DNA from 4 places in the Paenibacillus sp. PvR133 genome. Region 4 is predicted to be linked to each of the others. Evidence: riboswitches for the same ligand, from Rfam matches in the RefSeq annotation. Region 4 holds a riboswitch; each other region holds the start of a gene.
What was found. A riboswitch is a leader RNA that binds a small molecule or an ion and turns the genes downstream of it on or off. The one in region 4 is predicted to bind thiamine pyrophosphate.

Region 1: it holds a riboswitch for thiamine pyrophosphate, as region 4 does, so the genes downstream of both, JOE49_RS10395 (ECF transporter S component) here and tenA (thiaminase II) in region 4, are expected to answer to the same signal.
Region 2: it holds a riboswitch for thiamine pyrophosphate, as region 4 does, so the genes downstream of both, thiC (phosphomethylpyrimidine synthase ThiC) here and tenA (thiaminase II) in region 4, are expected to answer to the same signal.
Region 3: it holds a riboswitch for thiamine pyrophosphate, as region 4 does, so the genes downstream of both, JOE49_RS19520 (thiamine phosphate synthase) here and tenA (thiaminase II) in region 4, are expected to answer to the same signal.

Annotation. Positions count from the first base shown of each region.
Region 1 is NZ_JAFIBS010000001.1:2,325,490-2,333,566, reverse strand. It holds gene JOE49_RS10420 (MetQ/NlpA family ABC transporter substrate-binding protein) at 452-1,309, opposite strand; gene JOE49_RS10415 (methionine ABC transporter permease) at 1,581-2,252, opposite strand; gene JOE49_RS10410 (methionine ABC transporter ATP-binding protein) at 2,245-2,970, opposite strand; gene JOE49_RS10405 (energy-coupling factor transporter transmembrane component T family protein) at 3,110-3,901, opposite strand; gene JOE49_RS10400 (ABC transporter ATP-binding protein) at 3,876-5,339, opposite strand; gene JOE49_RS10395 (ECF transporter S component) at 5,339-5,935, opposite strand; TPP riboswitch at 6,186-6,295, opposite strand; gene JOE49_RS10390 (TatD family hydrolase) at 6,340-7,137, opposite strand; gene JOE49_RS10385 (polynucleotide kinase-phosphatase) at 7,158-8,077, opposite strand, start outside.
Region 2 is NZ_JAFIBS010000001.1:2,133,832-2,141,908, reverse strand. It holds gene acnA (aconitate hydratase AcnA) at 306-3,017, shown strand; gene JOE49_RS09520 (YitT family protein) at 3,285-4,121, opposite strand; gene JOE49_RS09515 (hypothetical protein) at 4,628-4,780, shown strand; gene thiC (phosphomethylpyrimidine synthase ThiC) at 4,900-6,744, opposite strand; TPP riboswitch at 6,932-7,044, opposite strand; gene JOE49_RS09505 (IclR family transcriptional regulator) at 7,200-7,943, opposite strand.
Region 3 is NZ_JAFIBS010000001.1:4,488,486-4,496,562, forward strand. It holds gene JOE49_RS19495 (response regulator transcription factor) at 1-359, opposite strand, end outside; gene JOE49_RS19500 (ThiF family adenylyltransferase) at 498-1,559, opposite strand; gene JOE49_RS19505 (thiazole synthase) at 1,556-2,323, opposite strand; gene thiS (sulfur carrier protein ThiS) at 2,326-2,529, opposite strand; gene thiO (glycine oxidase ThiO) at 2,526-3,674, opposite strand; gene JOE49_RS19520 (thiamine phosphate synthase) at 3,739-4,332, opposite strand; TPP riboswitch at 4,597-4,705, opposite strand; gene JOE49_RS19525 (ABC-F family ATP-binding cassette domain-containing protein) at 4,799-6,352, opposite strand; gene JOE49_RS19530 (hypothetical protein) at 6,536-7,525, opposite strand; gene JOE49_RS19535 (hypothetical protein) at 7,512-8,066, opposite strand; gene JOE49_RS19540 (hypothetical protein) at 8,068-8,077, opposite strand, start outside.
Region 4 is NZ_JAFIBS010000001.1:5,867,570-5,875,646, reverse strand. It holds gene JOE49_RS25670 (helix-turn-helix domain-containing protein) at 1-549, shown strand, start outside; gene JOE49_RS25665 (aspartyl-phosphate phosphatase Spo0E family protein) at 942-1,109, shown strand; gene thiE (thiamine phosphate synthase) at 1,054-1,767, opposite strand; gene thiD (bifunctional hydroxymethylpyrimidine kinase/phosphomethylpyrimidine kinase) at 1,764-2,594, opposite strand; gene thiM (hydroxyethylthiazole kinase) at 2,591-3,433, opposite strand; gene tenA (thiaminase II) at 3,508-4,197, opposite strand; TPP riboswitch at 4,334-4,436, opposite strand; gene JOE49_RS25640 (NAD-dependent malic enzyme) at 4,529-6,250, opposite strand; gene JOE49_RS25635 (glycosyltransferase) at 6,756-7,877, shown strand; gene JOE49_RS25630 (polysaccharide biosynthesis protein) at 7,882-8,077, shown strand, end outside.

The DNA of each region.
Region 1 (8,077 bases), 3.5 Mb from region 4:
TTTATTCACGCTTTTGGCCCGTTGTCAGCTGAATTTTTTGACCCGTTTAAAAACACCGTTAACGAAATCGAAAACGAATGTTTGTTCGTATATTTATTTTAATATGTTCCTTATCATTACTCCATCGCCCTTTATGACCAAAATTTGCAGCGGTGTAACACCCTAAAATCTTAAAAAATAAGACTTTATACCCTGTTTTCGATCATTCCTTTCCATATTAAGGATGAAAAAAAGACCTGCACAAGGGAGACCATCTGTTCTTCACAGACTTCCTTCCATTATACAGGTCGTATTTCATCATAAAACGATGTTTCAACATACTTATTTCAGGATTTTGCAAAATTCGATTCCAGTCGCTCCAACGTGCAAGATATAAACGAACTAAACCATTTCGATCTATATCCTATTCATTGGAAGTCGCTTATTGGATTTTTGCAAAATCCTCATTTATTTAAAATGCTGGAACAACGCTGTCCTTGTAATTATCCTCAAAAAATTTACGTACTTCCGGTCCAGTCATTCGCTTTGCCAGCTTTTGAATAGCATCGGAATCTGCATTATCCTTACGCGCTACCAGATTAATGGCAAAGTGCGTATCGTCTTTTTCGGTAATCAGCGCGTCTTTCTTCGGTGTCAGACCGAGCGGCTTGGCATATGCGGGATACATGGCAGCCATGTCCACATCATCCAGTGAACGCGCCAGCATCAACAAATCCACTTCTTTAAACACGAATTTTTTCTTATTCTCAATAATATCAGCCTGTGTAGCATTATAGCCTACGCCTTCTTTAAGCTTGATCAAACCGTTTTGCTCCATCATTACTAAAGAGCGTCCGGTATTGGCCGGGTCATTGGCAATAGCAATGGTCGCACCTTCGGGCAGGTCTTTAATGTTCTTGTATTTTTTGGAGTACGCGCCATAAATGGCATTGTAAATTGGTTTTACCGCTACCAAATTGGACTTGTTGCTTTCATTATATTGTTGCATAAAAGGAGCATGCTGAAAGAAGTTAGCATCCACTTCATGGCTTGCCAATGCGTTATTCGGTTGGATATTATCTGAAAGCACGACGATTTCCAGATTGACTCCGTCCTGTTTAAGCAGCGGCTTCACGATATCCAGCACATCTGTCATCGGTGGGATTAGCGTTGCTACTTTCAAGGTCACTTCTTTTTGGGAAGTTGCTTCTTTAGACTGTGTTTCTGGAGCAGCCTGCTTTTGACCACCGCATCCGGCAACCAGTAGCATAACGACAGCAAATAGTGTGAGTAGTTTCAAGTTCGTTTTCATGTTGTTTTTCCGACTCATTTGATGAGGAACCTCCAAGTAAATTGTAATTGGGAAGATAAAAAATGAGTTACAGTACAGCCGCTTCACGTGCAGATTGTTCTTCTGATCGCTGTTGAAATGGGATTCTCTCTGATTTGTAACACAATTTATAGGTTAGAATCCCATTTCAAAGGCGAACGCTGACGCTTCTCCAGACAATTCTGCCCGCTCCGCTTTTGAGGTACTGTAAAGTCATTTTTATTTCCCATAGTGGGTGGTGCAATTGTTAATGAAGAGATTCATTAACCTCTTACCGCTTGTCGATCCGGCGGGATATGGTGCTTCCGGTGAACTGGATCGTTTGTACGAAAATAATCATGACGACGATGGTGAACGCCATCAAGCCTGTTTCAAAACGCTGGTAACCGTAGCGGATGGCAAAATCGCCTACCCCGCCGCCGCCCACAATGCCCATCACCGTGGAGTAGGAGATGAAGCTAATGGTGGACGTGGTCAAACCCAGTACAAGCCCGGAACGAGCTTCCACGTACAGAAATTTAAAAATAAGCTGGAGGGTGGATGCCCCCATAGAAGTAGCGGCTTCAATTACACCCTTGGGCACCTCAAGCAATGATTGCTCCACCAGCCTCGAATAATAGGCGATGGCCACCACTGACAAGGGAACCGTTGCAGCCATCGTGCCCAGCGCCGTCCCTACGACCAGACGTGTAAATGGAATCATAAACACGACGAGCAGCAAAAACGGGAACGAGCGGATGACATTGACCACACTGTTCAATAAGGTGAACAGCAGTCGATTTTCATATTTTTGTCCTTTGCCGCACAAATACAAAATCGTTCCTGCCGGAAGCCCTAACAGTACAGCTGCTGCGATAGAAATCCCCACCATGATAAACGTCTCCCCGATGGCTTTCCATATCTCAGACTGGTATTGCGCAATGATGCTCAGCATTTCATTCATCAGCTTCACCTGCTTCCGCTGTTGAACCTACTGCAGCGTCAGCTACACGTTGCGTTGAAAGCAGCTGCCCATCCCGCATTTCTGATACACGGGTACAAATATTGCGTACCACGTCCATATCGTGCGTTACGATTACAATGGTAACTCCCAGTTCCCGGTTGATCTCCCGTAACACGCCCAGAATATCCGCGGTCGTCTGCGGATCAAGCGCCGAGGTCGGCTCATCACACAGCAGCACCGCAGGTCGATTCGCCAGCGCTCTGGCTATCGCCACACGTTGCTTTTGGCCTCCGCTCAGTTGTGCCGGATACTGTTCTGCTTTATCAGCTAAACCGACGAATTGCAGGCATTCGCGCACACGTTCCGCTCTCTCTTTTTTCGCGACACCTGCCAGCTCCAACGACATTGCCACATTTCCACTGACCGTCCGATTGTGAACAAGATGATAATGCTGAAAAATCATCCCTATCGATCGCCGCGCTTCACGGAGACGTTTTTCCGGCATGCGAGTCAAATCTTCCCCGTTTACAACCACGTTTCCCTCATCCGGCCTTTCCAATACATTCATCAACCGGAGCAACGTAGACTTACCGGCACCGCTGGCACCTATGATACCGTGAATTTCCCCCTCCTCCACTTGAAGGGACACGGATTGAACCGCATGAAATTGGCCGCTTGAGGTGGTATAATGCTTGCTTACCTGATGCAGCGTAATCATGAAACCTGGCCTCCTGATGATCCATTTCTCAGGGAAAATGTAATAAGCCCGCCAGCCCAGGCGGGTCTGTACGAGCCGTCAATTCCCATTGCATTAATATACCACAGAGCAGAAAACGGGCAAAGCCTTTTGACAACAATTAACGTACATCCCACACCCCCACGTAAGGAAAGCAGATACCGAGTCCCCAAGCCAGCGTAAGCATGATGACAAAATAGAATATGAACACAATATCTACAGCCGAATAGCCAATCGCATAATAATACGTGCGTTTGGTTTCATTAGTAAAACCCTTGGCTTCCATGGCAATAGCAATTCGCTGTGCACGCCGGATACTTTGAGCGAGCAGCGGAATTGCATACCTGCGAAGCGTGGCATACATATTCCATTTGGACACATGCTGATGTAAACCTCGAATACGATGGGCTTGTCTCAATGCCTGGAATTCCTCCACCATCATGGGCATCAATCGCATGGCTGCCAAAAAGCTATACGCATACTTTGGAGAGAGCCTCCACTGCTGCATCAGTGAATAAAAAAGGTCCACCGGACGAGTCGTTAAACCAAACAGCAACCCTACCGCAGCCATACTCAGCGCACGAAAGCCCAGATGCATACCCCGATAAAAGCTTTCCTGCGTTATATGGATCAGGCCCCATGTCCACCAGGTCGTCACCCCTTTGCCGAACATCATCATGCCCGTTGAGGTTGAAATAAACACCAATATAAAGGGAGATCCATACAGCAGCAGCCGCTTCCATGGATGGCCTGACCAGACAAGCAGCAGCAGCATAGCACACGCAACATTAAACATGACATTCGGATCATGAATGACTATAACGACCACAAACAGTATGGAAAACATAACGAGCTTTAGGCCCGGATTCACACGATGCAGCCATGTTTTATGATGGGGAAAGGACAGGTTCATACTGTAGTTCCCCTTTCTGAATCCGCCATATATCGGTACAATATCGATGGACAATTTCTGGGTCATGCGTGACCATCACAATGGCCGTGCCTGCCGCTCTCAGCTGCTCCAACATATCCAGCATGACAAAGGTATTACGCGCATCCTGCCCAAAAGTCGGTTCATCCAGCAGCAGCACTTCCGGCTCACGGATCATAGCCGTAGCAATACTCAACCGCCTTTTTTGGCCTAATGAAAGCTGATACGGATGACGCTCGTCCAGCCGCTCCAGTCCGAACTGTACGAGCATCCGATCGACCCGTTCCCGACACTGTTCAACGGTGAACAAGCTCTTAGGTAACGAATACTCTAGTTCCTTTCGTACGGTGTGTGCTACGAATTGCAGCTCGGGATTTTGAAACGCGAACCCGATACGCTCTGCCAGTTGTTCCGTACTGCCTGCCTCAATTCCGCGCACGCTATAACGTCCCTGTGTGCGAAGTAAGCGCATCATGGAGAACAGCAGTGAGCTTTTGCCAGCCCCGTTTTCACCGACCACGCCAATCCAGTCGCCAGGCTTCACCTGCGCATGCTCCACATAAATCACTGAACTTAAACCGCGGAGGCCACTAAAATGTTCCAGCTCCAGCAAATCAATCCCTGTACCATTCCCCGTACCATTCTGCTGTGTCACTGATTCACTCCAACGCGGCGAAGACGATTCACTCCATACTCCCGGGTACCACACGCCATACTCGGACAATGCCTGCCGCTGCCCATGAAATACTTCTTCCGCCCTTCCATCCGCAATGATCTCCCCTTGAGCAGAAAGCACCACAATCCGGTCCACATCATGGACAATTTCATTAATTTTATGCTCCACGATCACCAGTGTCTGGTCTACCGAAATGTTTCGAATGGTATCCCACACCTGTGTAGTGCCTTCCTCGTCCAACAAAGCCGTGGGCTCATCCAGAAAAAGCACTTCTGGCTCCATAGCCAGCACAGACGCAATCGCCAGCCGCTGTTTCATTCCCTGTGACATGCTGCCAATGGGCATGTGTATATCATCCGTTGATAGACCAACCTGTATCAGCAGCTCGCGAATACGGGATCGCATCTGCTCACGAGGAACCTGATTATTTTCCAACACAAAAGCCAGTTCCTCGTCTGCATATGACATACAAAACTGCGTATCAGGATCTTGAAATACAATACCTGAGACACTTGGGATTACAGCAGCATCGCATTTCATAGGCACTTCTATCGTGCGTGGAATCAGACCGCTTAACACTTGGAGCAGCGTTGATTTACCGCATCCACTCGGTCCCAGCAACAGCAGCTTTTCCCCCTTGCGGACAGACAAAGACATATTGTGAAAAAGCAGCTCCTGCTCACCGGGGAATTTCAACCGAAGACGGGTGATCGAAGCCACCACATCTTCGGTTGCCTGGCTCATCAATCCAGCCCCTTATAATCTTGTTCCGTTGCGGGTCTCAAACTTCGCGTGACTCCGGTTACCTCCAATGCCCTAGCCAGATAGAACGCGAATACCCCGGCAATCACAATGCTGCCAATCATGCGAAAACCAATAAACAAAACATAGTTCCAGGTCGAAAGCTGATCAATATACCCGTAGCTGAAGTCTAAAATGAGAGAAGCGACAGCCGCCCCGGCCGCAGCTAGCGAAGCAACCCACAGGTTTGCGTTCCGATACAGAAAAGCCGCAAAAAACAGCTCCGCTCCCAAGCCTTGCAGCAGGCCATAGTACAAGGTGGACATCCCCCATTCGCTTCCCAAAAAAGCACTGACCGTTGCCGCTGCCACCTCTGCCAAAATTGCAACACCCGGCTTGCGAATGATGAGATAAGCAAACGTGCCTGCCATAAACCACATGCCATACATCAGTTGCTCGGCGTGTAGACCGAATGGTTTCATCAAATCATAGGCAGGTCCCCATATTTTGTAGACTAACCCGAACACAACAGCGATCACAATCGTGACCAAAATATCAGTCAGCTTCAACCCTTTGGACGCTCTTACAGCAGTATTCATTATTGCATGCTCCCCTTATCCTTATAATTGGCCTCTTGGCCATAAAAAAAAAGCTTGTCTGGAGCTGAATCTCCAGGCAAGCTTTATGCGCAGTAAAAGGTGAAGCACCATACAAAACATCATTCGTCGATATGCCTTATATAACCAGTAGTCTAAGCTACTACACTGATACCAAGCCAAAGTCAGGGTCAAGGTAAAATGCTAGGACATACATTGTATCTATCGACAACCGCGAAACAAGCGGCATTCCTGTATAGTGTTCTTGGTTTCTCTACGCTGGCATTACCCAGATCAGATTTCACGGTCAGTGGCAAGGGCCACCCTCTCAGCCTGACTTTCTCAAGCTCCCGACAATGCTTTTTTAATTCACTATAATATATACCACATCTATGGCTTTGACAATCCTATAATCCGAAGAAACGTTTGGCTGTCTCCGTCGTGGCGATTTCGATCTCCATCATGCTTCGGCCTGTACATTCGGCTATCGTAGCAGCAATGTGAGCGAGATACATCGACTCATTACGCCCTTCTTTGGGCTTCACGGGCAAATTACGCGGGGTCAAAAATGGAGCATCCGTTTCAATCATCAGACGGTCCAAGGGAATATCTCTGACCAGTTCACGCAGATGTTTGCCACGCCGTTCGTCGCAAATCCAGCCGGTGATCCCGATATACAGTCCCATCTCTACATACGTATGCAATTCTTGTTCCGTGCCTGTAAAACAATGCACCACTGCTTTATCGACAAGCCCTTGATACTCCCGCAGCATAGCGGCAAAATCCTCATGTGCATCTCGTTCATGCAAAAATAACGGCATATTCAGCTCACCCGCCAGTTGGATTTGCTCCCCAAACCATCGGCGCTGCACATCACGCGGCGAAAAATCTCGGTTATAGTCCAATCCGCATTCCCCTATGGATACGACCTGCGGCTGACTCGCCAGCTGACGGAGCTGCTGAACCGTCTCTGCGCTGCAGTCTTTGGCATCATGGGGATGCACGCCAGCTGTCGCATACAGCTTGCCCGGATAACGTGCTGCATACTGAGAAGCCTCCCGACTGCTGCGGACACTGGTCCCGGTAATAATCAGGGGTGAAATCCCTACAGCTGCGGCTCTCTCTACCACCTGTTCCCGATCCGCATGAAACGAACGGTGCATCAAGTTCACGCCAATATCAATTAACGGTGTACCCCTTTCCATCTCATTCCCTCCTTCGCAAACTACAATCTCGGATCAATCGGCTCCGATTCCAGAGATAGCGCGGCAAGGACGCATTCATGAATACGATCTACCGTATCCTTGCGGACAAAACGTTCCACGCCTTCCATACCAAGCGCTCCTTCCATCAGGGCATGACGCTCCTTTTTGTTCGTTCGACGCTGCTTCAGACGCTTTAAATTCTCAGGGGCAAGATAATCCATACCGTAAATGATGTGCAAATACTTCCGGCCTCTCACCTTGATTGCAGGCTGAATCATCTTGTCCCGATTTTTCATCAAAAAGCGTTCCGGCTTGATCACAATCCCTTCATGACCATCCTCTGTCATCTCGTTCCACCAGCGAATGACCTCTTCCTCGCTTGCTTCGTCCGTGATAACGCGGTACTCTGTCTCCATAAACAGGGAAGACAGCCCAGCCAGCTCCCGGTTTTGCTCCATATGCCAAATATGAGAATGGTCGAAAAAAGTCTTTCCGCTGTGTGCCAGTGTATGGAACGGTGCAATACGAATTTCATCCAGACCGTCCACATCCCAGCAATATTTTTGAAAAGCCTCTTGAAACGTTACGGCATTCGCGTACTTCTGTTCCATTTCCTCCAACCAGTCTCCAACCTCTCGACCTGCAACCTTCGCCTGCTTCAGCTTGTCTACCAGCTTACTGCGATCCAATAGAGCTGCCTCCCCCACATGCGCATACTGTGCAGCAATCAGTTCCCGAGCCTTGAGATTCCACGGTACAATTTCCGCATCCAGCAATACAAAATCCGTCTGGTTCCGTTCAAAATATCCAGCAGTCCGTAGATCCACATTCAGCTTCACCATCACTTGCTTCCCAAGGCTTTGTTCAAAGAAAGCTCTCCCACTCCGACTATAGATCGTGCCCAATGTCGGGTAGCCTACATATTGAACAGCGGCCTGTT
Region 2 (8,077 bases), 3.7 Mb from region 4:
TAAAGCTTGGTATGAACATCGAAACTCGAGGGAGCGGAACGTTTTATTTTCCAATCTGCAACGCATCTTTTAGGCCAAAAAAACTTTACGGAACTGCCTGAAAACGGTATACTTAATCCAAAAGCAATCATTTTGAAATCATGTTTCATCTAATGAAACAAATTACATTGATCGCAACCTCTAACACGTAATGAACCACTGAAGATGTAATTGAGAACGCAACCAATTTAAACCAACTGTGCAAGACGTCGAAAAAACGACATCCCTATTTTCCCCCAAGCATCCACTTCAAGGAGGTAATACTTATGTCAGGAAAAGATCAATTCTCCATTGCCCGTAGTCTCGAAGTTAACGGTAAGCCTTATCGCTACTATAGTCTTAAGGCACTGGAGGAACAAGGAAAGAGCGGTATTGCCAAGCTACCTTTCTCCATTAAAGTGTTGCTGGAAGCTGCGGTTCGCCAATTTGACGGACGCGCCATTACAGAAGAACATGTGCAACAGCTGACAGGATGGGCTGAGGATCGTGACACCAACAAGGAGATTCCGTTCATTCCTGCACGCATCGTGCTACAGGATTTTACCGGCGTCCCGGTGGTTGTCGATTTGGCAGCTATGCGTGATACGGTGAAAAAAGCGGGCGGTGATCCGAAACAAATCAATCCGCTCGTTCCTGTCGATCTCGTTATCGACCACTCGGTCATGGTCGATGCTTTCGGTACCAGTGACGCGCTGGACTACAATATTAATGTAGAGTTTGAACGCAACGAGGAGCGGTACCGTTTTCTGCGTTGGGCGCAAACGGCGTTCAACAACTTCCGTGCTGTACCGCCGTCCACCGGTATCGTCCATCAGGTCAATCTGGAGTATCTCGCCTCCGTGGCCGCCACCAAAACTATTGACGGCGAAACGGTCGTCTTCCCGGATTCCCTCGTGGGAACAGACTCCCATACCACGATGATTAACGGCCTTGGTGTTGTTGGCTGGGGTGTCGGCGGGATTGAGGCAGAGGCGGGTATGCTGGGGCAACCGCTGTATTTTGTCACTCCCGATGTGATTGGCTTCAAGCTGACAGGCAGTCTGACGGAAGGCTCTACCGCCACCGATCTGGCGCTCACTGTAACGCAAATGCTGCGTAAAAAAGGCGTAGTCGGCAAATTCGTGGAATTTTACGGGCCTGGTCTGGCTAACATCAGCTTGGCTGACCGTGCGACAGTTGCCAACATGGCACCGGAATACGGCGCAACGATTGGCTTCTTCCCGGTCGATGCGGAAACGCTGGCCTACCTGCGCAGCACCGGACGTTCCGATGAGCAAGTAAGCCTTGTAGAGGAATATTACAAGGCGCAAGGCATGTTCCGCACATCCGATACGCCGGACCCTGTGTTCAGCGATACGATTGAGCTGGATCTGGCTTCGGTTGTACCGAGTCTCGCGGGACCCAAACGTCCGCAGGACCGTGTTGAGCTTAGCCGCATGAAAGAAACGTTTGAAGGCATTATCCGTACCCCGGTGGACAAGGGCGGCTATGGACTGAGCGATGAAAAAATCGCACAGAAGATTCCGCTGACCCATCCGGACGGCTCCACCAGCGAGTTGGGTACAGGAGCAGTCGTTATTGCAGCTATCACAAGCTGCACGAATACCTCCAATCCAAGCGTTATGCTCGGTGCGGGCTTGCTGGCCAAAAAAGCAGTGCAGCGCGGGCTCAAAAAGCCGGGCTATGTTAAAACAAGCTTGACACCAGGCTCCCTCGTCGTGACGGAGTACCTACAAAAAGCCGGATTAATCGGACCGCTCGAAGCCCTCGGCTTCCATGTGGCAGGTTACGGCTGCGCAACCTGTATCGGTAACTCCGGCCCACTTCCTGACGAAGTGAGTCAAGCCATCACAGACAATGATTTGACGGTTGGAGCAGTCATTTCCGGCAACCGGAACTTTGAAGGTCGTGTGCATGCGCAGGTCAAAGCCAATTATCTCGGCTCACCGCCACTGGTTGTCGCTTATGCGCTGGCAGGCACAGTGAACATTGATTTGGTGAATGATCCGCTCGGTTACGATCAGGACAATCAGCCTGTCTACTTGAAAGATATCTGGCCAACCTCCGAGGAGATCAAGGAAGCCATCAGCCTGTCTCTCAGCCCGGATATGTTCCGTCGTAAATATGCTAATGTATTTACTGCTAACGAAAAATGGAACTCCATTCCGGTTCCTGAAGGCGAACTATATGAATGGGATGAAAAATCAACTTATATTCAAAATCCACCATTCTTTGAAAAACTTCAGGATGGCGTGCAGGATATCAAGGAAATCCGTAATGCCCGTGTGCTTGCCCTGTTGAATGATTCGGTCACAACGGACCATATCTCACCAGCAGGCAACATTGCCCCTTCCAGCCCGGCAGGACTGTACTTGAAGGAGCATGGCGTGGAACGCAAGGACTTCAACTCCTACGGCTCCCGTCGCGGTAACCACGAGGTCATGATGCGCGGTACATTCGCCAACATCCGTATCCGCAACAATGTGGCTCCAGGCACCGAGGGCGGCGTGACCAAATACTTGCCAACGGATGAGGAAATGTCCATCTATGATGCGTCCATGAAATATCAGGCAGCCGATCAGAACCTGATCGTCATTGCTGGTAAGGAATACGGCACAGGCAGTTCCCGTGACTGGGCGGCCAAAGGTACGCTTTTGCTGGGTGTTAAGGCTGTCATTGCCGAAAGCTTCGAGCGGATTCACCGCAGTAACCTGGTCGGCATGGGTGTACTGCCTCTGCAATTCCAGGAAGGCTATGGCTGGTCCAGCTTGGGTCTGAACGGTCGTGAAACGTTTGACATTCTTGGCATCGACAATGACGTGAAGCCTGGTCAAGAGCTTACGGTTGTGGCTAAACGCGAGGATGGTACGAAGTTCGAATTCCCGGTAATTGCCCGTCTGGACAGCACTGTCGATATCGACTACTACCACAACGGTGGTATTCTGCAAACCGTATTGCGTCAAATGATCGAAAGCTAAGTTTATGAACTTCATATGTGAAGAACCCCCGTTTTGCAGATAAAGCTGCAATCGGGGGTATTTTTTTATTTATATAAACCGAACTTAAGAGTTACCTATAGCGCCACTGCGCAGTCGGATGGTGCTTCGCTTGTACAGCACTATTCCGCCTACTCCGTTTTGATGTTCATTTTTCAAGTTCATCTTATTTATATAAAACAAAAAAAGTCGATCCCTCAGGACCGACTTCTAGCCACGTTCTCTTATAACCTTACCTTCGCACGCGAGTTACTTCGAAATATCCAAAAAGCCCTCTCCGAACACATCCCGCACGTCATGAATGGTGATAAATGCTGCTGTGTCGATGGCTTTCACTATCTTTTTAAGCGCTGATACCTCTTGTTTACTAATGACGATATACAGCACTTCTTTTGGATTTTTAGTGTAATATCCGTGGCCTGACAGGACGGTAACTCCACGATCCATTTTCGTGATAACCATCTCGGCAATTTTATCTTGGTGCTCCGAAATGATCATGACCGCTTTTTTAGGGTTTAGTCCTTCGATCATGAAGTCCATCACCTTCGTACCAACGTACAAAATAACGATAGTTAGCATCAATTTTTCTGGACCAATAATAAAATAGGAAGAGAACGCGACAATCAAATCAAAAAACAGCAGGCCATAGCTGATATTCCAATCCAGATACTTGTTGGCAATTCGGGCTAAAATGACCGTTCCCGCCGTAGTGCCGCCTACCCGTACAATTAAGCCAATGCCGACCCCCACCAAAACTCCGGCAAATACAGCATTAATCGTCGGCTCATGCGAATCAATCCGCCAGTTGACCGTTAAATGTAGAAACAGCGAGTTAAAAGCGACCGCAATTATAGTGTACAGGGTCGTTCTCTTGTCCAAAAATTTATATCCGACAATCAACAGCAAGCCATTGATCACCAGATTGACGATCGAGGGAGACCACTGAAACAGGTAGTACAAAATGATCGTAACCCCTGTAACGCCCCCCTCACCAAACTCATTCGGGATCACAAACAGATTAACAGCTAGCGCGAAAAAAAACGCACCCAGAATAATAAATGCGATGTCTGCAATACTTTTTTTCATATATGCTCTAATCCTTTCTCTAACATTTCAAAGGATGAATCGCCAGATGGATTGGCTGACTCTTGTTGTCAAAATACGCTGACAACCAGTTCATGGTATCTACTACCAAACATAAAGTCAATACAACTTTGACACTTTAATTCGCCACCAGACTGCCTCAATCCTGACTTGGATTCCGCAAAATTCTCCTTTTACAAGGTTTTTCGACAAAATAACACAATCCCGACTACTAAACTAAGAAAACGGGCCTCTAGCCCTTGTTTTAGACCTAGGCACATTTTCCTCTAAAACGACCATCCTCCTAATCAACATTTTGGACACATATGACCATCTTCCTGTTTTATGTCAAAAGCGTTTTACTTTGAAAAAATGTGGGTATAATGATTGAAACATTACCAAGCAACCTACATAGCATCACGACATCAAGTACATACAAATAGTCCTATACAGACGTCCTAAGCAACTCAATCTGAATTTGACAATATGGAATTGGAGGAATGACCTACATGAATACAATGAACTTAACCGTCCACACCCTGATGCCCTTTCACCACCAATACCAACGTGCCAACGCGGTGAGTATGCAGAAGAAAGAAGATAGCTCGGAGAAGAAGCTCAGCTTTCAGGACATTTTGAATGAAAAAATGGGTAAAAAATAAGGCGCCGTTTATCCGGTTGCATGATCCGCTTTACATAAGCTAAAAAGCCGTAGTTTCCTACATCGACTGTAGAGAACCACGGCTTTTTTAATTCATTTGCCTAAACTCCCACGTTCGTTTTACTGACCTCCATCCCGATACTGCTCTGCCTTCTCACGCATCCCGGCAGCTACTGCTTCTTGAGTGTTCAGCCCCTTATCCGCTGCATAGGCGCGAATGTCCTGAGTGATACGCATACTACAAAATTTGGGGCCGCACATCGAGCAAAAATGTGCTTCCTTGGCGCCCTCTGCCGGTAGCGTCTCATCATGGTAGGACAAGGCCCGCTCGGGATCAAGCGACAGATTGAACTGGTCCCGCCAGCGGAACTCAAAGCGTGCCTTGGACAAAGCATCATCCCGCTGCTGCGCCCGTGGATGACCTTTCGCCAGATCGGCAGCATGTGCCGCAATTTTGTAGGTAATGACACCCTCACGGACATCATCCTTATTGGGCAGACCCAAATGCTCCTTAGGCGTAACATAACACAGCATGGACGTCCCGAACCAACCGATCATCGCCGCCCCGATGGCTGAGGTAATATGATCATATCCGGGGGCAATATCCGTCGTGAGCGGTCCCAAGGTATAGAAAGGAGCTTCCTTACAAATCTCCATTTGTAAATCCACATTCTCTTTAATTTTATGCATAGGGACATGTCCTGGCCCTTCAATCATGACCTGAACATCATGCTTCCAGGCGATTTGCGTTAGCTCGCCCAACGTTTCCAGCTCTGCAAACTGTGCTTCATCATTCGCATCATAGATGCTACCCGGACGTAGACCATCCCCGAGAGAAAAGGCCACATCATAGGCTTTCATAATTTCGCAGATTTCTTCAAAATGCGTATACAAAAAATTCTCCTGATGGTGCGCAAGGCACCAGGCTGCCATGATCGACCCACCACGGGATACAATTCCCGTCATTCTATTCGCCGTCATCGGTATATACCTCAGCAATACACCCGCATGAATTGTAAAATAGTCCACGCCCTGCTCCGCCTGCTCAATCAGCGTATCGCGATACAGCTCCCACGTCAGCGCTTCTGCTTCGCCGTTCACCTTTTCAAGTGCCTGATACAGCGGTACAGTCCCAATCGGTACAGGAGAATTCCGAATGATCCATTCACGTGTTGTATGGATATTACGGCCTGTGGACAGGTCCATAACTGTATCCGAGCCCCAACGCACAGCCCAGGTCATTTTTTCCACTTCCTCCTCGATGGAGGAGGTAACCGCAGAATTACCAATGTTCGCATTGATCTTCACGTGAAAATGACGCCCAATGACCATTGGCTCACTTTCCGGGTGATTGATATTCGAAGGCAAAATGGCTCGTCCAGCCGCCAACTCCTGCCGTACAAACTCAGGCTCCACCCCTTCGCGGATCGCCGCAAATTCCATTTCGGGCGTAATGATCCCTTGCCGCGCATAATGCATTTGCGTCACTACACGTCCTAGCGAAGCACGAAGCGGACGGTTGGTCACGCCGGGAAATTCCACTGTCTCCCGTTTGGAGCCAGGTTTCAGTCCATTATCCTCCGGCTTGACGGCGCGTCCCTCGTAAGCCTCCACATCGCCCCGTTCCAGGGCCCAAGCTCGCCGTAATGGAGGCAGGCCCTGACGGATATCGACCTGATAGGCTTCGTCGGTCATGGGACCGCTCGTATCGTACACACGCAATGGCTCATGATGCTCCGTGCCCTGCGGCGTATGTGTAGGATGAAGAGCAATTTCGCGCTCTGGCACGGCAATGTCCGGCCGTGAGCCTTGAATATATACCTTACGGCTCCCCGGAAAGGGCGTTACCCCTCTGGCTTGCTCCCCGTTTGTCTTCTCTACCTCAACTTCTTTTGTTCCTACCAATCTTACTTCTGTTGATTTCAATTCTGTTCCTTTTGTTCCTTCTACTTCTGTCGGCTTCATTGTCCATTCCTCCCGTTTCGATGAAATGACACACCGATCCGGAACCATTCCCAGGGTGGCGCTGATCTATGCAAAAAAGCCGGTTCCCTAGGGAACCGGCTAATCTAACGAGGCAGCTATCCAGACAGTACGCATGTGGAATAATCCTATTCCAATGCGCCACTGTAGACAGCAGCCGCGTATACATTTCAATGGCCGATTACTTCCCTACGCTGGTATGATCCAGATCAGGTGCAAAGGGTCCGGAATCTTGCACGATTCCATCTCAGCCCGGCATTACAGGCTCCCCCAGTAACTGTGATACTTCTATTCACATGAGGCGGCTATAACAGATATCCCGCCATCCTTACCAGACTACTTTAAATTTATGGCTTTGGCAACCCTTCTAGGTTCCCTTTACTAAGGAGACGCTCCCCATCAAATCACTTTGCTTGCTTCAACTGTGCTCATTCTTGTTACGGAAGCATAAGTCCCATTTCCTTCGCCGCTTCAATCAAAATCGGAGCAAAGTCATGTAGCGTCTCGGGTGCAAGCCGACTGACCGGACCGGATACAGATAAAGCCGCAGTGACCTGTCCCTTCCGGTTTACAATTGGGGCAGCCACAGCAGCAGCCCCTGGCTCCCGTTCTTCATAGCTGGTCGCATAGCCCGTCTCGCGAATGTCCTGCAGCTGGGCTTTATAGACCTCCGGGTCTACTGAGGACGGCCATTCATCCCCGCTTAGCAGGGCTTCCAGCTCTTGCGGCGGCATAAAGGCTGCCAGCACCTTGCTGGAGGCCCCTACAGCCAGCGGCATACGCGCACCTACAGGCGCAACCCTGCGGATCGCCTGATTGCTCTGCACGGCTTGTATGCGAATACGCATGCTGCCGTCCCGTAAGTACAAGCTGACCGTCTCGCCCAGACGATCACGTAGTCCTTCCATTGCAGGCTGTAACAACACCGCCGGCTCGTCGCTTTGGGACAAATGCGTGGATAGCTCCCAAATGCGGAAGCCAAGTCGATATTTTTCCGTTTCGGCATTCCGAACGACAAAGCCCCGATCCTCTAACGTAGTCAGCAGCCGATGAACCGTGCTTTTATGTAGACCAATTTTGGAGGCAATCTCCGTCAGGCCAAGATCCGAATCTGCGGTAAAACACAGCAATATATCAAGTGCACGCTCTACAGCGCGAACGGTTAATTTACGGTCTTCCATCGTGAAGCGCTCCTCTTGTATCCATATTCGTTTCACACTATGAAACATGGTTACATAAATTATATAGAATAGTCGCGGCTACTGTAAACCGATGTTTTTGTGACAACCATATTACAGAACGAGAACAAACATCG
Region 3 (8,077 bases), 1.4 Mb from region 4:
AAAATCCGCAATAAATTAGCCACTCTTGCCTGAAAAACTCTAGGATAAAAGGGCAGAACGATCACATCATGTGCCCCTTGTTCAAAGCAGGAAACAATATGGTCCTCCTCATCTGATGAAGTCATTGCAAATAGCGGGACATGAGGATGGTTTTGCTGCAAAATGCGAATCAAGCCTTGTGTATCCGCCTGTTCATCTCCTATGTTCAGGAGTAGCAAATTCACCGGATTGTGGGCTGCATAAGAGCTTGCATCCGATGTATTGCTAACATGTACCACCTGATAACCTGCCTGCTCCAATGGAAGAACAATTACGGGAGACGCTTCATTTACATCCACAAGTAAAATTAACGGGCTCATCTTTTCACCCACCTGGTTTGGACATAGCATTACATTGGATACGAACAAGTTTGTTATAAGCCATTAAAGCATATTAATATTATTGTAACAAAAAAGCAGAAAATCATTCTCCAAAGAATGGCTTTCTGCTTTTATGGTTTAACCCAAATAGCGATGATACAGACTTCTTGCTTTTGCCACGTCCTTTGTCCCATGGATCAACGCTCTGCCATCTGCAAAAACAACTAAGCGATGCTCGCTTGTACTAAAGGAAACCAAAAACGGATTCTGCTCTACTTTTCCTTCTCCCAAAGAAGCAAATCTATCTGCTATTTCCGCAAGATTCAGATGTGTCGGGTTTGCTGGTCTAATTTGAACGGTATCCCTGCCGCACAAAACATCTGTTTTCTGCCGATGAGAGGCCGACAAGTAGGGATACGTCGGTTGGTTGCCGCAAGAAGGACAATTCTCCTTTTTAACGCTATCTACTGCTATCGTTACATACTCATTTTTCCACAAATCAAACGAAAGCAGATTTCCTCTCAAATCTTCTGAATATCCACCAAGAAGTTTGAAAGCTTCCGTAGTTTGGTTAGCCGTGACCATCTGTACAGCCTGCGGAATAATCCCGGCGGTATCACAGGTTTCCCCACCAAACGGTACAGTCCCCAGCAGACAGTGAAGACAAGGCGTTTGACCCGGTAAAATGGTGTAGGTTATACCATAGCTGCCCACACACCCCCCATAAATCCAAGGAATCCGATGCTTTAGTGCCATGTCGTTCATAAGAAGTCGGGTATCGAAATTATCGGTTGCATCCATTATGAGATCTACCCCCTGGATCAACTCTTCCAGCTCTTCCACCCTAACATCCAGTACATGTGCATGTATAACCGTTTCCGAATTAATATCCTTTAATCTTCGCTGAGCAGCTACTGATTTGGGACATCTTTGCGCAGCATCACTTTCTTGAAAAAGCTGTTGGCGCTGCAAATTGCTCCATTCCACATAATCCCGGTCTACGAGGCTCACTGTACCTACGCCCCCGCGAACAAGTGTTTCCGCAATACCTGTGCCTAGCGCTCCAACACCTATGATTAATACGTGAGAGGAAGCAAGCCGGCGTTGTCCTATCGGTCCAAAGGGCGCGAATCTTTCCTGTCTGGAATAACGGTCACTTGGATGTGTTCCTCCTGCACCGGATTTGTCAGTTACCTTCATGCCTGAATCATGCCTTCTGTCGGACTGCTTGCTGAAGCGTAACGTTTTACAGGAATCATCCCCGCCTCAAAACCATATCTTCCAGCACGAACAGCCAGTTTCATGGCCTCAGCCATTTTTACTGGGTCCTTCGCTCCTGATACGGCTGTGTTCAACAAAACAGCATCTGCCCCCAACTGCATCGCCATTGCCGCGTCACCGGGTGAGCGAATACCCGCATCGACAATAACCGGAACCTCCGCCTGTTCAATAATTAGCTCTAATGAAAACGGATTGAGCAAACCATGTCCTGTACCAATCGGTGAAGCTCCAGGCATAACGGCGTGTACTCCAAGCTCTTGTAGCCTCTTTGCTAGAATCACATCGTCCGATATGTAGGGCAGCACGATAAAGCCTTCTTCTAACAGCTTTTCACTAGCTTTCAACGTTTCAAAAGGGTCAGGCAGCAGTGTCTTGCTATCCCCAATGACTTCCACCTTAATCATATCGCACAGGCCGGAGGCTTTTGCCAATTGGGCAATACGAATCGCCTCCTCTGCTGTTGTAGCCCCTGCTGTGTTGGGAAGAAGTGTATACCGGCTCAAATCCAGCATATCGAGAAAATGCTGCTTATCCCGTTCCTCCAAGTTCAATCTCCGTACAGCAAACGTCAATATTTCCGTCTCAGCAGCCTCTACGGCTTGGGATTGGATATCCAGATCAGAGAATTTTCCTGTTCCCAACAACAGCCTCGAGGTAAAAGATGCTTTTCCAATGGTTAACATGATCAACCGCCTCCCACAAAATGTACAATCTCTAGGCAATCTCCATCCTTCAGTACTGCTTCACCATGATCTTCACGGGTCAATATACGCCGATTCAGCTCTACCACTACGGTTTTCACCTTTACATCAAGCTCATGTAGCAATTGATCCACATGAGTGATTCGATTAGAAAAGGTCAGGCTCTGGCCGTTAATCGTCAGCTTCATAAGCTTTCCTCCTTGAGGAGCTCAGAAGAAAATCTACTTATCCCAAGTTCAGCCGCACCAGCCCCATTAAGCATAGCTGCCATCGCACGCCCAGTAGCATCGCTCAGCAGGACACCGTTGCGATAATGCCCGACAGCAGCATATACGCCCTCGACTCCAGGAACAGTGCCTATAAAAGGATGACCTGATGTGGCCTGCGGACGTAAGCCCGCCCAAGTGCGTATAAAAGAAGCTTCACGGACGCGCGGCAGCCAAGCAGAGGCACGTGTCAGTAACCCCTCCAAGCCTCCTACGGTCACCTCTTCGTCATATTGATGCGGAAGGCTCGTTGCCCCAATCCAAAGCTCGTTATTCTGTTTAGGCACGAGGTAAATATCATCAGCATAAATGGTGTATTCTAACGGGTGATCCTTCAAGGAGACCGCTACCGCTTCGCCCTTGACCGGATAAAGTGGATATTCAAATCCAACCTGCGCTAGCAATTTCATGCTATCCAAGCCTCCGGCAATAATGACCTGATCGCAGGAAAAAAAGCCACTATCTGTTCGAACACCGCAAACTCGACCATTCTGTATGACCAGTTGCTCTGCCTGTGTACCAGACCATACCGTTGCCCCCAGCACCGCAGCAGCACCTGCATAAGCACGGCAAAGCTGGACAGGAGCCACTTGTGTCTCTTTTGAACGATATATTGCCCCGATCGCTTGTTCATCCAAACCTGGAATTCGTCGGGCCAATTCCTTCGCATCCCACCAGATAGGACAATCATCCTCTCGCGTTTTAGCAGCTTTCCAGCGTTTTTGGCCTTCAGTTTCCGTACGGAAAGGAGTCACAAATCCTTCTGTACGGAATTCCACCGAAATACCTGACAAACGCTCCAGATCACAGACAAGCTCAGGGAATGCGTCTCGACTTATGCGAGCAAACCGTGCCAGCTCAGAGTCGGTGAACTCTTCACTTTCCGCTGCCAGCATTCCAACCGCTGCTCCTGAGGCTCCCTCACCCGGGATCAATCGTTCCAGCATGATCGTACTTCTTCCCTCCTTGGCCACATGATAAGCAATGGAACTGCCGATGACACCTCCACCTATGACCAAGCATTCAGCGTGTCCTATCGCTCTTGCCTCTATGTGTATCTTTGGCATTTGTTCCGTGTCTCCTCTCCATAAACCATTCTGCTTTCAGCTTGCCTCTACTCTCGTTTTCTCGCTACAGGTCGTGAACTACAAGATCTGCCATTCGCCTATATTCCAGCGCAGCTGCAACGGGCGACTCAGCCTCCCATATACCAGACATCACCGCAATTCCGCATGCTCCAGCCTTATAAAGCTCCGGGATATGGTGCGGTTGTATGCCGCCCAGCGCGATCACCGGAATGTTCGACAGCCTGCAAATATGTTCAAGCTGAGCTAAACCCCGTGGTACAATACCGGGCTTACAATGGGTCTCATATATGTGACCATAAAGTACATAGTCCGCTCCTACCCGCTCGGCAGTCTGCGCCTCCTTCAAGGAATGCACAGATACTCCACAGCGTGTACCCTTTGGAAGTAGGCTTTTCACATCCGCTACAGGTAATCCATTAGCTGGTAGCTGGACGGCTCCAACCAAAGTAAGTAAAGCTACATCCACACGATCATTTACTACAATTTGTTGCAAAGGAACTCCCTGCTCCACCATGCTGCGAGTCAAAGATAGCAATGCAGAGGCACCATTCTGTTTTAAACGTGCGTGTACATAATGAACATACGGACAAATCACAGCAGCCACTTGGGCTGCTTGTGCAAAAGTGCCCTTTTCCATCGAAATTGCGTGTAATTCGATTTTGTCTTCACCTCACATTGGACTAAAGGATCTAAGCTTAGTCAGCCACGTCTACCAGCAGAAATGAAAGGGGATTGTATGTGAATTGTCTACGGAAGCTCGAACAACTTAAAATGAACGAAACGCAAAAAAACCACTTCCCCAAGGAAGTGGTTTAACGAACGTCCAATAATCGAACGGACCATGATATCCGTATACGTGTATCGTCCCACGCACAAACAAAAATAAGATGGTGTTGCCTTGTTTGTACGGTGCTCACTTCCCTACGCTGGCATAACCCAGATCAGGTGCAAAGGGTCCGAAATCCATTTATTCCGTCTCAGCCGCATGGGCGGCTCCCCTAGTGTGACTATTTTATTGTATAAGCTAAAGATAGCTTAGCATATTTTCCTAATTCTGCAAACCCCACTTCGTGTGAAATATGCAGAATTGGATTTAGTTGATGTTAGTTAACTTTACTTGACCACTCTTCCACATTCCACGTTTTGGTTACCCAATCCTCGTAAAAGTCCGGTTCGTGAGATACAAGCAATACGGTCCCTTTGTATTCCTTCAAGGCACGTTTCAGCTCATCCTTAGCTTTAACATCCAAGTGGTTGGTAGGCTCATCGAACAGTACCCAGTTGCTTTCACGCATTAACAGTTTGCAAAGACGGACTTTAGCCTGTTCTCCACCACTGAGCGCAGATAGCGGACGCGTGATATGCTCATTCTTTAAACCGCAACGCGCCAAATGCGCTCGTACTTCATGCTGGTTCAAATGTGGGAATTCATTCCACACATCGTCAATCGGTGTAATTTTCTCCGCCTTTACTTCCTGCTCAAAATAAGCGGGCTGCAAAAAATCACCTTGATAGGTTTTTCCACTGATTGGCGGTATTTTTCCCAATATGGTTTTGAGCAATGTCGATTTACCGACACCGTTGTAGCCAACAATAGCAATCTTTTCGCCACGTTCAATCGTCATGGACATTTTAGGCAAAAGGGCATGCGTATAACCAATCTCAAAATCAATACCCTCAAATACCGTCTTTCCGCTTGCACGTGCTTCTTTGAATTGAAAGGTTGGCTTCGCAGCTTCTTCAGGCTTATCTATACGTTCGATCCGATCAAGTTGCTTTTCACGGCTCTTTGCTCGGCCTGATGTAGAGGCACGCGCTTTATTACGCTGAATAAAATCTTCCTGTTTCTTAATAAAGTCCTGTTGCTTCTCATAAGCATCAATATGCTGAGCTTTGTTCAGATCCGCCATTTCAAGAAACTTTTCATAGTTAGCTGAATAACGGGTCATCTTGGCAAATTCAAGATGGTAAATAACATTAACGACCTGGTTCATAAACTCAGTATCATGTGAAATAAGAATAAAAGCATAGGGATAATCCTTCAAATAGCGCGTAAGCCATTCAATATGCTCTACATCCAAATAGTTGGTAGGCTCATCCAAGAGCAGGACATTCGGTTTTTCCAACAGCAACTTAGCAAGAAGCACCTTTGTCCGTTGCCCGCCACTAAGTGCAGATACATCCCGATCCAGTCCTATGGCCGACAGACCTAGTCCATTCGCCATTTCTTCAACCTTCACATCAATGAGGTAAAAATCCCCCATATCCAGTTGCTCCTGAATTTCACCCATCTGTTCCAGCAACACTTCCAACTCTTCAGGAGAAGCATCCCCCATTTTGTCAGTAATCTGCATCATTTCCTTTTCCAATTCCAACAAAGGAAGAAAAGCGTCTTTTAATACATCACGTACCGTTTTGCCCGGTGTCAGCTTGGTGTGCTGATCCAGATAACCGTAACGTACACGTGGAGTCCATTCCACTTTACCCTCATCCTTAAGCAATTTTCCAGTGAGAATGTTCATGAGTGTCGATTTACCAACACCATTAGCTCCTACCAAACCTACACGTTCCCCCGCAAGCAATCGAAAGGAAACATTTTTAAATAATGCGCGGTCCCCAAAGTTGTGAGATACATTTTCTACAGTCAATAAACTCATAAGCTGTTTTTGGCTCCTTATTGTCATCGGCGCTGCCGACTGTTCTTATTTCATATGCATTTCGTTTCTTTCAAAGCTTTATTGTAGCACATTCTGCAACCATATCGGAATATGGAAAACAGCGATTTTTAAGGTTTTTGATATGGATCTGCCTAAAAAAAGAAAAACCACCCATGAAGGTGATTATTTTAAGCCATTATAACATTTGTACTCAAAGTATCCCGCAGCTGCTGCAGATTTTTCATCCGCAAAACGTTCACTCGCTTTAAAGGGAGCTGGACATGAATCTCTATAAAAATATTTCATCCCAGTATCTGGTTCTATGCCGCCTATAATGTCTTGCTTTCTAACGACTCTCCCACCACCAAATCCATAGTTATTGTAATACCTGTCTCCGACCGGAATGCCTTGGATAAACGCGATCAGACCCACATCATCTACTGTGTTGTACCACTCCTCTTGCGGAATGAGCGGTAGCGTGAACGTATAAGTTATGCCGTTACGTGCAGCTTTTTCGTTATGGACATTAATAATTCGCGCCAGGTCCTCTTGGACGCTGCGAACGATGGTGGAACGACGTATTTGCTCAAAAGTTTCTGAATTATTCAGTAAAGATATAGGGGTCTGGTCCTGAAGTTCCTTTTGAAAGCCCTCCACCCACCTGTGATTCCGCGCATCATATGCGTGCACATAATTATCCAAGGTGAACCCCACACTGTTGCCTACTGAATCAACATAGGCATATGGCTTTTTTTCGCTCCATTTGGGACCTATGGCAGCTTGTCCATGCTCGTCGGTATAGGCTTCTGAAGTGAACGCATAATAACCGTCATAATCTAGAATTACAATGGCTGGTATGTAATCCAATAATGCACGTTGTGCTACTATATCCCCATCAATGCCTACATTAAGAAAAAGAGTGTGCAGGAACGTGTGCAGCGCTGCTTCTTTATCTACACGAAAAAACTTATCCGATCCGTATCCGGCCTCGCGTTCTTGACGTTCATTCTGTGAGAGCATAACCCCTGCATCCTGAACTGCGATACGGAGAGCCGACGTATATTTCATTTCTAGCTGCTGCACTTCACGCTGATTCTGGACCCGTAAGTCACTAACTACACCAAAGGGCAAAAACAAAAGTATAAATATGACTGCAAAATCAGTAATCTTCATTCAGAACCATGCCCCCGTAAGAAGCTGTAACTGCCGGCTTTCCGCTATCTGCCCCACCGAGAAGCCATGATTTGTACAAGTCCGCAGGAGTCCGATTCGTATTATGTAGCCGGACCGTAAAATAATCCCCGGCCATCAAGGTATACCGACGTGGCTGATCTGATTTTGGCTGCTGATTGTCAGGAAACAGTACAGGTAAGATTTGCGGATTATAGTACCCATCATATACAGTTTCATAATTGCCCAGAAAACTGTCTGGCTTCGCGGCATCTGCATAGTCCGGTACATACTTTTTGTGCATATGCTCCAAGTCAACTTCGTACATATTGCCTGTCAATTCCAGATCACGCATAAAATCGTTATACATCGTCGGTGTAATGTAACCTTTGGTTCTTACCATATCAACAAAACGTACAGTTGAATGATATGTATTTAACCCGGATATATTTTCCTGCCGTTCAGCAGCTTGAGCTGCGGGTACGATGTACAAAAGCAATACAGCGATCAGCGCCCCTAGCAGCTTGGATATTGTTTGAACCACTTCATTCCTCC
Region 4 (8,077 bases):
ACTCAACACTGGGTCAACTTGTTCAAGCATTGGGCAGAAGGTAATACTTATGTAAATAAACTCCTATCTGGAGATACGAATGTGCTTCCTCATTATGTTGAATATATTGCATCCACATCAATCACTACCGAGAATGAAAAGCTATCCAAGTTGCTGAACGTTATGATAGCTGCTAACCGATATGCAATAGATATTAATGATGTCCTTTCACGTTTTGAAGTGGAGATTAATTCTTTTGCTCTGCTATCACAATCTACTGATATGTACACCCAACAAGTGATGCCGGATTATTTTGCATGGTTTGGTTACGAACTGGCTTATTACTATTTAAGACGGGGAATGTACAATGATGGCTTTAAACACTTAATATATGCATTGGTAAAAGCCCATATACTAAATAATGAGACTTATTTCATAAACTGTACAGGACTTTTTGCACATTTCCAAGCACATGCGCTTCCCGAAACAAGGGAAGAGTATTTCAAACTATTAGAAAAGGTGTGGTTAGACAATGTTGAAAAAAATGATTCTGCTGGTCATCGCAGCTAGCTTCTTGTTTATTTTAGCAATGCCTGTTCAGTCGCATAACCAAAATCAAAGAATAACGCCTCACGTACAAATTGGAGGTGCTTAAACGACTAGAAACAAAGACAATTCTCACCGACTAGTTCAAGTTTGGGGAGTTCAGCGACTATTAGAGAGCCAACAAAATAAGGTTAATCTCTAGGTCAGAATTGGCATGTATGCTCTGTATTCATTGGATCTTTTTATGAAAAGGGCCTCTGTTCCACTTAATTAGTGGAAACGGAGGCTCTTTTAACGTGGATTTAGGGGCATCTTTGTTTATGCAAACTTTTGGGATGTTCTTTTTTTGTTAGGCGCATCATTCGAAAATCCAAAAAACGTCTTTTTGTCATAAAATATGACATATAGGAGGGATCATGCTGATGAACCAAGGTGTGACTTTACTTTGTGTCGAACGAGCTAGGAAGAAACTGTACCAGGTCCAGAAAAAGTATGGATTTTTAACACATCCCAAAGTAATAGAACAATCTAAAAAGCTGGATGATCTGTTGAATCATTATCAAACATGTAGATCGGATCATTGAGAAATGATACCATATTTTCCTTTAATTCCTTGACCGCACCTCTAACCTGTTCTGACTGTGTCACGGCTGAAATCACCGCCACACCATCTGCACCTGCACGTGCGACTTCCTCAACACGGTCCACTGTAATACCTCCGATCCCAACAATCGGCACATCAATTCCCGCTTTACGCATCTCATATAAAATTGCCGGTCCCTGTACGGCATGGGCATCATCTTTCGAGATGGTGGGATAGATGGGTCCGACGCCGAGATAATCAGCACCTTGCAGGATGGCTCGACGTGCTTCCTCAATGGTATGGGCAGAGACGCCTAAAATTCGATTTCCGATTCGCTCGCGGACGGATTCGGCGGATTCATCGTCTTGACCGATGTGAACACCGTCGGCGTCGATTTCAAGAGCTAGCTCCACATCGTCATTGATGATGAAGGGGACACCAGCGTGACGGCACAGTTCCTGTAGCTGGCACGCAAGTTCGAACATAGGAACGCCCGTTAATGCGCCAAGACCCTTTTCCCGGAACTGGACCATGGTTGCGCCGCCAGCCAGAGCCTCTTGCACGACCCAGCCTGGTTCCGCGAGGCAATTCACGCTTCCAAGCACCAGGTACATCTGTAGCTGGCGGCGCACCACCTCTGACAACATTCTGCCGTTCATAGCAGCATCTCCTGACGACGGCGGAAGGCCCAATGATTGGTGGGTCCATGTCCTTGTCCAAGCTGCAAAGGTTCCTCAATCGCTGCCTGGATGAAGGCTTTGCCATTCGAGATAGCCTCCGGTACAGACATCCCTTTCCCTAATTCCGCGGTAATCGCTGCTGAGAAGGTGCATCCTGTTCCGTGTGTATGAACAGTCCGTACTCGCTTGCCGCTCAGCTCTGTAAAGGCGGTTCCGTCAAAGAGTAGGTCCACAATCTGTTCGCTGCTCTCGCTCTCGTCAGCGTGGCCACCCTTGATCACAACGAATTTTGATCCCATACTGCTAATATGTCTCGCAGCCTCGCGGCGATCCTCCATCGTATGGATACTGATCCCTGTCAGGGCTTCCGCCTCCGGGATATTCGGTGTAACGACCAGGGCCAAGGGGAGCAGGTCGTCCTTCAAAGCCTGCACCGCTTCCAGTTGCAGCAGTTCAGCGCCTCCCTTGGCAATCATCACGGGATCGACGACGACCTTTTTCCAGCCGAACTTTCGAATCTGCTTGCTCACAAGACGGATGATGCCCGCATGAAACAGCATGCCAGTCTTCAGGGCATCCACTCCAAGGTCTAATCCTACAACTTCGATCTGTTCCGCTGTTGCTTCCTGTGGTAGCGGATATACGCCGTGGACCCCTAAAGTATTCTGTACAGTAACGGCCGTAATAGCCGACATGCCGTACACGCCAAGCTCCTGAAAGGTTTTGAGATCGGCTTGAATCCCGGCCCCGCCGCCACTGTCCGAACCGGCAATCGTCAGTGCTCTGGGTACACGAACGTCTGTCATCGCGCACCACCTGCTGTGGTTGTTCCGGCTTCACGGACAGTGACATGCCCCTCTAGCGAACCTGTATGTAGTTTGGCGAGTTCGTCGAGAAAGGCAATCTGGAAGCTGCCGGGCCCCAGTTCTGCGGTACGTGCTGCGGCTCGGGAAGCTGCTGCACCGTAAAATGCCAAGCCTGCTGTACCTGCGAGCAGCAGGCTGGGTTCAACAGCTGCAAAGGCACCTAACACAGAGGTCAGCAGGCAGCCTGCTCCGGTTACCTTCGTGAGCAGCGCGTCTCCACCGCTTATCATTCGTGCTTCGGCCCCATCGGTGATGACGTCCTCTTTTCCAGTAATGACAACCATTGTATTGAGCGTTTGAGCAGCCCGAATTGCCAGATCGACATTTCCGCTGTCAGCACTGTCACCAGCATCTACGCCTTTAATCTCACGCGCTTCTCCAACAAGATGCGCGACTTCGGCTGCATTGCCCCGCACCAATGAGATTTTGACTTCTCTCAGGATTCGCAGTGCCGATTCGGTTCTAAAGCTCGTTGCTCCCGCACCGACCGGATCTAGCAGGACCGGAACACCGTGTGCATTCGCCGATTGTCCAGCAATGATCATGGCATCCACCAGTTCGCGGTTCAGCGTACCGATGTTTAACACGACGGCTCCCGCTATTTTTGCCATGTCTGCTACTTCCTCGGGTGCATAGGCCATCACCGGGGAGGCGCCCAATGCATACAGGCCGTTGGCCGTAAAGTTAGTGACTACCACATTGGTCATATTGTGAACGAGAGGTTTGCTGTTTTGTACCTTCGTCAGGAGATCCGAATAACTTTTTTCCCATGTACTCATAATGATTATCCTCTCTATAGTTGGTGGTTCAACAGGGCATTAACCGTACTTCACGCATCGAATCGCCAGGCTGACTATTCCAAGACCGCTGCCTGCATCTGGACCGGCCATTCTTCCTGGTTATAAGCCATGTCCCAGAACTTATATTCCAGCTGGCAGCTCAGTATAAAATGCTCAATCATCCGCTCTCGCTCAGCAGCCGTTGCGCCTTCTGCCCAAGCATCTACACGTTCTCGGAACTTGAGTGTTGTATCATCAAGCTGGTCTCCATAGAAGCCCATCCATTCATAGAACGGATGAGACTCATCCGGCTTTACTTCATCCAGCAGCCTGCGACCAATCTCGGCATACGTCCACATACATGGCAGCAGCACAGCCAAGATCTCGCCCAGGCTGCCCTCATGCGCAACCGTCAGCATGTGACGGATATAGTGATGGGCCGACGGAGCGAGCGGATATCCCTGCAACTCTTCATAGCTCACCCCTGCGACAGCACAGAAATTTTGATGCGGATGAACCTCGCTGTGGAGAATAAAAGAGATTTGTTCATTAAATACAGCCATGTCCTCCCGATTCGTGCATTTGGAGATTGCGATGCCGTATATCCGCATGTAGGCGTTCAAATATTCAAAGTCCTGTTTTACATAGTGAATCAGCTGTCCCCTTGTCAAACTTCCTTCAGCAATACCTCTCACAAAGGGATGCTCAAAAATCGCTTGAAAAATGCCGTCCGCCTGCCGACGGAGTTCTTGTGTAAAACTCAATTTCCCCACCTCCATTAAATTGAAGAGCAAGAAGTCCTGTAAGAATATAATTCCGGAACAACGCTAAAAAGCCGCCCCGGAAAAATGGAGCGGCTTCAACAATAGGCCCAATACGCAAAAAACGCTTGAAACCTTATATACGAAGGCTCCACTTTCCTACGCTAGTACGAACTAGATCAGGTTCAAAGGGTCCAAGATACGCTCTTGTCTCAGCCATAGTGGCTCCCCTAGTGGACTTCTATTCTTTTGACTATTACTGTACATTCGTTCATATGCTATGTCAAACATAGTGTACAAAATATTAAATTTCCTCTAGTTAGGTGTTTTGGGCTTAGTGAGGGTGATGAATTACACTTTCCACTGCTTTGACCTTGGCATATTTCGGTTTCCACATTGCATCTTGTATAGCTTGTTCCACATCTGAAATGTGCGCCTGCGCTACCTGATCCTGAATCGCGGCTTTTGCAACCGCAATCGCAACAGCGTACGAAACTTCGCGTAATTTTCGGATATGAGGGAGTAGCGCACCGCCAGGCGTATTCGAATCTACACCATTGGCAACAGCAACTGCTGCCGCTGTAAACATCGCAGGGGTAATCCTTTTGGCTTTAACCACAATCGCACCCAGACCCAGTCCCGGAAAAACAAAGGCATTGTTCGCCTGTCCAATCTCAAAATTTGTATCGTTATAGGTAACGGGCTCAAAAGGACTTCCGGTTGCGATCAGTGCTCTGCCATCTGTCCACCGGATCAAATCCTCGGGTACTGCTTCTGCAAGGTTTGTAGGATTGGACATGGGCATAATGATCGGGCGTTCTACATGCTTTGCCATCTCCTTGATGATCTCTTCAGAAAAGGCACCTGCTACACCGGAAGTTCCAATCAATATCGTAGGCTTCACCTGACGGATGACCTCCAGTAGCGGTATTTTGCCGTCACCCGACCGGGTCCATGAGCTGACTTCATCCTTTTTGCGCACATACGGTTTCTGATACTCCAATACGTCTTCCATATCTTCCGTTAACAGCCCGCGATAATCAAAGGCCCAAAAGGACTTGAATGAATCATCTACGGAAAGGCCATCCTCGATCATAGCGCCCCGAATTTGATCAGCGTTACCGATCCCTGCAGCCCCTGGGCCGAAAACAAGTATTTTTTGTTCACGCAACGGAGTCTTGGTGACACCCACCGCCGAAAGAATCGCAGCCAGGGTCACTGCTCCTGTACCTTGTATATCATCGTTGAAGGTGAGTATGCTTTGACCGTATTTTTCTATAATATGGCGCGCATTAACGCTACCCACATCTTCCCAATGTAAAAGCGCCTTCGGGAATTGCGCTAACGTTTTGCTGATAAAAGTATCAATAAACTGGTTATAGACTTCTCCGCGAACTCGTTTATGGCGGTTTCCGATGTACAGTGGATCATTCAGCAGCTTTTCATTATTCGTGCCTACATCCAGTACAATTGGCAGCACCCGCCCAGGATGAATGCCTGCCGCAGCCGTATATACTGCAAGCTTGCCAATAGCAATGTTAATCCCCCCGACGCCCCAGTCACCAATCCCCAAAATACTTTCGGAATCTGTCACGACAATCAGATCCACATCATGGCCGCTCAAACCAGAATTATGGAATGCTTGTCCAATACCGTTCGGGTTATCTATCGACAAATATACGCCTCCAGGGCGGTTGTACTCGTGACTATATTCTTGAATCGCGGTTCCTACGGTCGGCGTGTAGACTACGGGCAGCATTTCACTCAAATGATCGGTTAGCAGCCGGTAGTAGAGTACGACATTTCGGTTGTGAAGGTCGTTGAGAGAAGCATTTTTACGCAGCATGGTGGGTTGTGCGAGAAACTGCTGATATGCCCGTACGCTCTGTTTCTCCAATGAAAGGACGGTTGGAGGAAGGATTCCTTCCAAACCCAGCTCTTTGCGTTCTTCTTCTGTAAAAGCGACACCTTTGTTCAAAAGAGGATTTGCCAACACATCCTTTCCCCGTAATGGAGTAGATAATGACCCATCGCGATTGACATAAAATGCTTCCATAGAAAGACCTTCCTTCTCTTCATTTACATATGGTAAGGATTTCACAAAATTCGATTTCAGTCGCTCCGAAGTGCAAGATATAGACGAACTAAACCATTTCGATCTATATCTTGTTCATTGAAAGTCGCTTATCGGATTTTTGCAAAATCCTCAAGATGACATGTTGTCCATAGTATGGACGTGCGAATCTGTTTTATTCTTCTATTTATCTATGACAAAATAACCATATATTTTTCCTTCTGTTGATCTAAAAGAACTAATTTTCGATATAGATGCGCTAACTTATTCTGATGGTTTTGGTTCTAATGAATCAGGCCTAAACACTCTGTTTTTATCAAATATGAAAATCAGTTTTTCTTCTCTTATATCCTTATATATCATGGAGTGTCAGCTATTTTGTTAAGGAAATATGAAGTATTTGGACATTAATTTAACTCCTATAAGCAAACATTCTTAATTCTTTTTCAACAAAATAGAACTATTCGGAGGAAAAGGAGAGGTTTGTGTGCAGGGACCTATAGCCATTTTTAGCGATAACGACAGGGCTATTGATTATCCCAATGTGATTTGTTTTTACCAATATATACAGTGCGAGGACACGGAGGCAGCTTCAGTCTACGAGAACGCATGTTGTTGCCTGATTGATTATAGGGAGCCGGGGCAGGCGGTGCGGAAAGCCAATCAGATCCGTAGCCAATTTCCGCAAATGCCATTGTTACTGGTGACGGATGTAACAATTCCGTTCAGTGATCAGCATATGGTGCAAATCACCGGAGTAGGCCGTTTGCGCCTGCTATTTTGGCAAGCCAATGACACCGAAGAAATGCTTTCGGAAATACAAAGCTTGCTCTATCCCGAGTATTCGACCAAAAGCCAACATATTGCATTTATCTTGTCTGTATATAACGAAGAGCAACGTTTTGTTCATGTCAAAACCTTTGCTGAACGACTGCAAGCCTTTATCCGCAGCCATATTATTGAAGGTTCGATTTATCTCATTGATGATGGCAGTCACGATGGTACCAATGCCTTGATTAAAGCGCTGGAGGCAGCAACGGACTTGTCCGTAAACAGGATTAATCAGAATCTTAGCCCGTTGCTTCAAACAAGGGAATTGGGACGCAATACACGTAAGGCAGGGACGTATCTGGAAGGGATGCGGACCATAGGTGCGGATTACTACGTATTTGTGGATGCGGACGACTCCTTTTTTATTGAGGATATTGCCAGAATGATTAATGTTGTTCAGCAGGGCTATTATGATGTCGTGATCGGAACCAAGGATATGACCGCCGAGAATCGATCTTTATTGCGATCTGTTGTCAGCTTTGGTAAGCGGGTCATTTCCCGTCCTTTTTTACCAACAGGTGTGGTAGATTCGCAGACTGGGCTTAAAGTGATGAGTTCGGTTGCAGTGAAACGGATGTTTCCGCATTTAAAGGAACAGCTCGGACTGGCGCTGGATCTAGAAATGATGTTTATTGCCAAGCGACTCCAGCTTCGTGTGCTGCAATTACCCGTCAAATGTATTGACCGCGATGGATCGCACATTCATGTCTGGAAGGATTCTATTCGTTTTTTACGCTCCATCATTGATATTTGGCGACTGGATCGGCGGGTGAGATAACAACGTGAACAACCGATTGCGATCGTTGATGTTCCCTCTCTTTAATGTGCTGCTTAACGGATTTAATTTTTTCTTCCACATTGCAGCGAGTTGGTATCTTACCGGACAAGCTTATGGCCAGGCGAATGCGCTGCTGGCACTTTTTGCACTTTTATCCGTTTTGGGTTTATCCATCCAGCTATTAACCGCCAAACTGGTCT